DNA from 2 places in the Streptomyces sp. CS113 genome. Region 2 is predicted to be linked to the other one. Evidence: predicted binding sites of a transcription regulator. Region 2 holds the regulator's gene; the other holds the start of a gene.

Region 1 (3,404 bases), 1.2 Mb from region 2:
GGCAGTTCCAGCTCGGCGCCGTGGCTGCGCAGGAAGCTCAGCGCGATCTGCGCCGACTCCTTCATCACGTCGCCCAGCTGACCGGTCAGGGTCAGCCCGGACGCGCCCGTCTCCGGGTCGGCCAGCGACGCCTCGACGTAGAGGACGTCGCCGCCCGCGCCGGTGACCGCGAGGCCGGTGGCCACGCCGGGCACCGCGGTGCGCCGCTCGGCCGGGTCCTGGGCGGACTCGGGCACGTGGTGCGGCCGCCCGATCAGCGCGCGCAGGTCGCCCTCGGTGACGGTGAACGGCAGCTCCCGCTCGCCCAGCTCGTGCTGGGCCGCCACCTTGCGCAGCAGCCGCGCGATGGACCGCTCCAGGGTGCGCACGCCCGCCTCGCGGGTGTACTCGCCCGCCAGCTTGCGCAGCGCGCCCTCGTCGACGGTCACCTCGTCGGCGTCCAGTCCGGCCCGCTCCAGCTGGCGCGGGAGCAGGTGGTCACGGGCGATGACGACCTTCTCGTCCTCGGTGTAGCCGTCGAGGCGGACCAGCTCCATGCGGTCCAGCAGGGCCTCCGGGATGGCCTCCAGGACGTTGGCGGTGGCGAGGAAGACCACGTCGGACAGGTCCAGCTCGACCTCCAGGTAATGGTCCCGGAAGGTGTGGTTCTGGGCCGGGTCCAGGACCTCCAGCAGGGCGGCGGCCGGGTCGCCCCGGAAGTCGGAGCCCACCTTGTCGATCTCGTCGAGCAGGACGACCGGGTTCATGGACCCCGCCTCCTTGATCGCCCGCACGATCCGGCCGGGCAGCGCGCCGACGTAGGTACGTCGGTGGCCGCGGATCTCGGCCTCGTCGCGGACGCCGCCGAGGGCGACGCGGACGAACTTGCGGCCCATCGCGTGGGCGACGGACTCGCCGAGGCTGGTCTTGCCGACGCCGGGCGGGCCGACCAGGGCCAGTACGGCACCGCCGCGCCGGCCGCCGACCACGCCGAGGCCCCGGTCGCCGCGCCGCTTGCGCACGGCCAGGTACTCGGTGATGCGCTCCTTCACGTCCTCCAGGCCCGCGTGCTCGGCGTCGAGCACGCGCTGGGCGCCCTGGATGTCGTAGGCGTCCTCGGTGCGCTCGCTCCACGGCATCTCCAGGACCGTGTCCAGCCAGGTGCGGATCCAGGAGCCCTCGGGCGACTGGTCGGAGGAGCGCTCCAGCTTGTCGACCTCCTTGAGCGCGGCCTCGCGGACCTTCTCGGGCAGGTCGGCGGCCTCGACCCGGGCGCGGTAGTCGTCGGACTCCTCACCCTCCTGCTCGCCGTTGATCTCGCGCAGCTCCTTGCGCACGGCTTCGAGCTGGCGGCGCAGCAGGAACTCGCGCTGCTGCTTGTCGACGCCCTCCTGGACGTCCTTGGCGATGGTCTCGGCGACGTCCTGCTCGGCGAGGTGGTCGCGCAGCTGCTGGGTGGCGAGCTTGAGGCGGGCGACCGGGTCGGTGGTCTCGAGCAGCTCGACCTTCTGCTCGGTGGTGAGGAAGGGCGAGTAGCCGGAGTTGTCGGCGAGCGCGGACACGTCGTCGATGGCCTGGACCCGGTCGACGACCTGCCAGGCTCCGCGCTTGCGCAGCCATGCGGTGGCGAGCGCCTTGTACTCCTTCACCAGCTCGGCGACCTGGCCGGGCAGCGGATCGGGGACGGTCTCGTCGACCCGGGTGCCCTCGACCCAGAGCGCGGCGCCGGGGCCGGTGGTGCCGGCGCCGATGCGCACCCGGCCCCGGCCGCGGATCAGGGCGCCGGGGTCGCCGTCGGCCAGGCGGCCGACCTGCTCGACCGTGCCGAGCACGCCGGTGGCGGCGTGGGTGCCGTCGATGCGCGGGACGAGGAGGACGCGGGGCTTTCCGGGCTCGGACCTGGCGGCGGCCTGGGCGGCCTCCACCGCGGCCCGTACCTCGGCGTCGCTCAGGTCCAGGGGGACGACCATGCCGGGCAGGACCACTTCGTCGTCGAGCGGCAGCACGGGCAGGGTGAGCGGTGTGAAGGCGGCGGACTCAGCAGCCATGATCTCCCCTTCGGCAGTCAAGTTGAGTTACATCGACTCAATGAAAGGGAGCCCGGGATTGTTCCCCAAGCCCTGTTCGCTCTGAGCGATCAAGCGTCGGGGGGCATTTCCCGCCTCTCGGGACAGCACCGCCGTACCGGCCCGCATTCCTCGGCCGCGGCGGGTGCCAGGATGGGCCGATGCCCCTCACTACCCACGACTCCCCCGAGGCCTCCGAGGCGCCCGAGGTGCTGGACCGTCGCGAGGGTCCGTACGGCGAGGTGGTCCTGCGCCGACACGGGACGTTGCTACAGATCATCGCGAACGGCTGCTTCCTGATGGACACCTCCGACGGCCGTTCGGAGCGGCGCCTGGTCGACGCGGCGGCCGACGCGCTGGCCGCCTCCGCCGGCCGGGCCGCTCCGCACCTGCTCATCGGCGGACTCGGCGTCGGCTTCTCCCTCGCACACGCGGCCGCCGACCCCCGCTGGGGCCGGATCGCGGTCGTCGAACGCGAGCGCGCCATCATCGACTGGCACCGCGCCGGACCGCTGGCCGCGCTCTCCGCCGACGCGCTGGCCGACCCGCGCGCGGAGATCGTCGAGGCGGACCTGGTCGACTACGTCAATGAGACATCCGACACGTACGACGCCCTGTGCCTGGACATCGACAACGGCCCCGGCTGGACCGTCACCGAGGGCAACGACGGGCTGTACGCGCCGTCCGGACTGGCGGGCTGCGCACGGCTGTTGAGGCCCGGCGGGGTGCTCGCCGTATGGTCCGCACAGCCCTCTCCGGAATTCGAAGAAACCTTGCGTAATGCCGGTTTCCAACAGGTGCGTACCGAAGAGATCCCCGTTGCCCGGGGCGTTCCGGACGTCGTGCACATCGGCGTCGGGCCTGGATAGCAAAGGCGCGGTGACTCCCCGTACGCTGCTGCCCTGACGCGGATCATTCAAGCGTCAAGCGCAGTCATGGGATCACCCCACGGATTCCGGAAAGCACACCTCAGGGGCGGGCGATGGAGCAGACACAGACCTCCCACAACGGCACGGCCACCCAGGGCGCCCAGCGTCGGGTGCTGGTGGTCGAGGACGATCAGACGATCGTGGACGCCATCGCGACCCGTCTGCGCGCCGAGGGATTCCTGGTGCAAACGGCGGGCGACGGTCCGTCCGCCGTCGACACGGCCGAGGCATGGCAGCCCGACCTGCTGATCCTCGACATCATGCTGCCCGGCTTCGACGGCCTGGAGGTCTGCCGCCGCGTGCAGGCCCAGCGGCCGGTGCCGGTGCTGATGCTCACCGCGCGCGACGACGAGACGGACATGCTGGTCGGCCTCGGCGTCGGCGCCGACGACTACATGACGAAGCCGTTCTCGATGCGCGAGCTGGCCGC
Region 2 (3,404 bases):
AGGACGCCTCCGACGCGGAGGACAACGCCGGGACCAAGGAGAGCGGTGGCCCGGACGAGGGCTGAGCTTGAAGTGACGACACAGGCGCGAGAGGAGGGACGTCGGGGATGAGCACGAAGGACTTCATCGAGAAGGACTACTACAAGGTTCTCGGCGTCCCCAAGGACGCCACCGAGGCCGAGATCAAGAAGGCGTACCGGAAGCTCGCCCGCGAGAACCACCCGGACGCCAACAAGGGAAACGTCAAGGCGGAGGAGCGCTTCAAGGAGATCTCCGAGGCCAACGACATCCTCGGTGACCCCAAGAAGCGCAAGGAGTACGACGAGGCCCGCGCCCTCTTCGGCAACGGCGGATTCCGCCCGGGGCCGGGCGCGGGCGGCGGCACCTTCAACTTCGACCTGGGCGACCTCTTCGGAGGCGGCGCCCAGGGCGGGGGAGGCCAGGGTGCCGGCGGCTTCGGCGGCGGTCTCGGCGACGTCTTCGGGGGCCTGTTCAACCGCACGGGCGGCGGACCCGGCGCCGGCCAGCGCACGCAGCCGCGGCGCGGGCAGGACATCGAGTCCGAGGTCACCCTGAGCTTCACCGAGGCCATCGAGGGCGCGACCGTGCCGCTCAGGATGTCCTCGCAGGCACCCTGCAAGGCCTGTTCGGGCACCGGCGACAAGAACGGCACACCGCGCGTGTGCCCGACCTGCGTCGGCACCGGCCAGGTCGCCCGGGGTTCGGGCGGCGGCTTCTCGCTCACCGACCCGTGCCCCGACTGCAAGGGCCGCGGCCTGATCGCCGAGGACCCCTGCGAGGTCTGCAAGGGTTCCGGACGCGCCAAGTCCTCGCGGACGATGCAGGTCCGGATCCCCGCCGGGGTCCTGGACGGGCAGCGCATCCGGCTGCGCGGCAAGGGCACGCCGGGCGAGCGGGGCGGTCCGGCGGGCGACCTGTACGTGGTCGTGCACGTCAAGGAGCACCCCGTCTTCGGCCGCCGGGGCGACAACCTCACCGTCACCGTCCCGGTCACCTACGCCGAGGCGGGCCTCGGCGGCGAGGTCCGGGTGCCGACCCTGGGCGGTCCGCCCGTCACGCTCAAGCTGCCGGCGGGCACGCCCAACGGCCGCACCATGCGGGCCAGGGGCAAGGGCGCGGTCCGCAAGGACGGCACCCGCGGCGACCTCCTGGTCACCGTGGAGGTGAGTGTTCCGCAGGACCTGACGGGGAAGGCTCGTGACGCGCTGGAGGCGTATCGCGAGGCGACCGCGGACGAGGATCCGCGGGCGGAGTTGTTCCAGGCCGCGAAGGGAGCTTGACGGGAATGGACGGTCGTCGACGCAACCCGTACGAACTGACCGAGGACACCCCGGTCTACGTCATCTCGGTGGCGGCCCAGCTCTCCGGCCTGCACCCGCAGACACTGCGCCAGTACGACCGTCTCGGCCTGGTCTCCCCGGACCGCACGGCCGGCCGCGGCCGGCGCTACTCGGCCCGCGACATCGAACTGCTCCGGCAGGTCCAGCAGTTGTCGCAGGACGAGGGCATCAACCTGGCCGGAATCAAGCGCATCATCGAACTGGAGAACCAGGTCGCCGAGCTCCAGGCCCGCGCGGCCGAGCTGGCCGCCGCGCTCGACGGCGCCGCCACGGCGATGCGTCAGCGCGAGGCCGCGGTACACGCGTCGTACCGCCGTGACCTGGTCCCTTACCAAGAGGTACAGCAGACCAGCGCGCTGGTGGTCTGGCGTCCCAAGCGCCACGGCCAGTCCTCGGACTGACCCGGACCGGCAGGCCGCACAAGGGAAGAACGGCAGCGACAGCCCCGGAGGACCACCCCGTCCTCCGGGGCTGGTTCACAACGGTGCTGTCTCATTGGTCTAGTACTTCTTGACGATTTGGTGAAGACAGCGTTGGCTTCCTTCACCGGGGTCACCTGGGTCGCTTGGATACCAACTACTCCCGTGTGTCGGAAGGTCTAGCGCAGTGAGCAGCCGTGCCCGTCGTACCGCCATATCCGTGGCCGCGTGTCTGATGACCTTCTCGCTCGCCTCCTGCGGTGTGCTGGGCGCCTCGGAGAGCAGCGACGACGCGAGCCCGACCAAGGGCAATGACCTCACCGTCGGCCTGCTGCTGCCGGAGAAGGAGAACACGCGCTACGAGCAGTTCGACTACCCCTTCTTCAAGGCGAAGGTCGGTGACCTCACGCGCGACGAGGGCAACGTCAAGTACGCCAACGCCGAGGCCAGCGCCGCCAAGCAGGCCGAGCAGATGCAGCAGATGGTCGACGACAAGGTCGACGTGATCGTGCTGGACGCGGTGGACGCGCACGCCATCGCCGACGGCGTGCAGAAGGCCAAGGACGCCGGCATCCCCGTGATCGCCTACGACCGGCTGGCCGAGGGCCCGATCGACGCCTACATCTCCTTCGACAACGAACTGGTCGGCGAGGTCCAGGGCCGCTCCCTCATCGAGGCGCTCGGCGGCGACCCGGAGAGCTCCGACAAGATCGTCATGATGAACGGCTCGTCCATCGACCCGAACGCCAAGCAGTTCAAGGCGGGCGCGCTGTCCGAGCTGAACGGCAAGGTGACGATCGCCCAGTCCTTCGACACCAAGGACTGGAAGCCGGAGAACGCCGAGGCCAACATGACCGAGGCGATCGAGAAGATCGGCAAGAACAAGATCGCGGGCGTCTACTCCGCCAACGACGGCATGGCGGGCGGCATCATCAAGGCCCTGGAGGACGCGGGCGTCACCGACCTGCCGCCGATCACCGGCCAGGACGCGGAACTGGCGGCGGTGCAGCGGATCGTCACCGGCGAGCAGTACATGAGCGTGTACAAGTCCTACCCGCAGGAGGCCGAGAACGCCGCGGAGATGGCCGTGGCGCGGGTCCAGGGCCGGGACATCCAGTTCGACGCGCTCGCCCGCGACAAGGTCGACAGCCCCACCCACAAGGGCATCCCCGCGCAGCTCGTCCCCGTCGTCGCCCTCACCAAGGCCAACATCGAGGAGACGGTCATCGCGGACGGCTTCTACAAGGTCAGCGACATCTGCACCGCCAAGTACGCGGACGCGTGCACGGAGGTCGGGCTGAAGTAGCCCGCGTGTCCTCCCGGTTCCACCGCCCGGACATTGCGGCAGAAACCGATCCTTGTCGTTCCCCGTACGGGATGGAGCCGTGTTGCGGAGCCGGTCCGGGCCGCGCATAGTTGCGCTGCGGAGGAGCCGGAACCGGGGGTGGGATGGGCGATGGCCGGGCACGGGGCTCAGGAGCACCCGCACGGGGCCGACCGGCTGTGCGCTGCCGGGGACCGCGTGTACTCCCGGGCCGTACGGCGCGGCCGCGTGCCGCGCCGGGACGCCGAGCCGGTCCCCTGCCTCCTCGAACTGGCCCTGCTGCACCCCGACCCGGACGAC

What was found. The regulator HspR, encoded in region 2, represses chaperone genes until heat shock. The targets are predictions, from matches to a motif close to TTGAGNNNNNNNNNCTCAA.
Region 1: the regulator HspR is predicted to act here: its motif matches at 2,050-2,068, upstream of lon (endopeptidase La).

Annotation. Positions count from the first base shown of each region.
Region 1 covers NZ_KZ195574.1:2,931,609-2,935,012, forward strand. The annotation lists gene lon (endopeptidase La) at 1-2,027, opposite strand, end outside; gene B9W62_RS12580 (spermidine synthase family protein) at 2,207-2,914, shown strand; gene B9W62_RS12585 (response regulator transcription factor) at 3,028-3,404, shown strand, end outside.
Region 2 covers NZ_KZ195574.1:4,179,311-4,182,714, reverse strand. The annotation lists gene grpE (nucleotide exchange factor GrpE) at 1-65, shown strand, start outside; gene dnaJ (molecular chaperone DnaJ) at 108-1,301, shown strand; gene B9W62_RS18455 (heat shock protein transcriptional repressor HspR) at 1,307-1,762, shown strand; gene B9W62_RS18450 (sugar ABC transporter substrate-binding protein) at 1,968-3,086, shown strand; gene B9W62_RS18445 (helix-turn-helix transcriptional regulator) at 3,237-3,404, shown strand, end outside.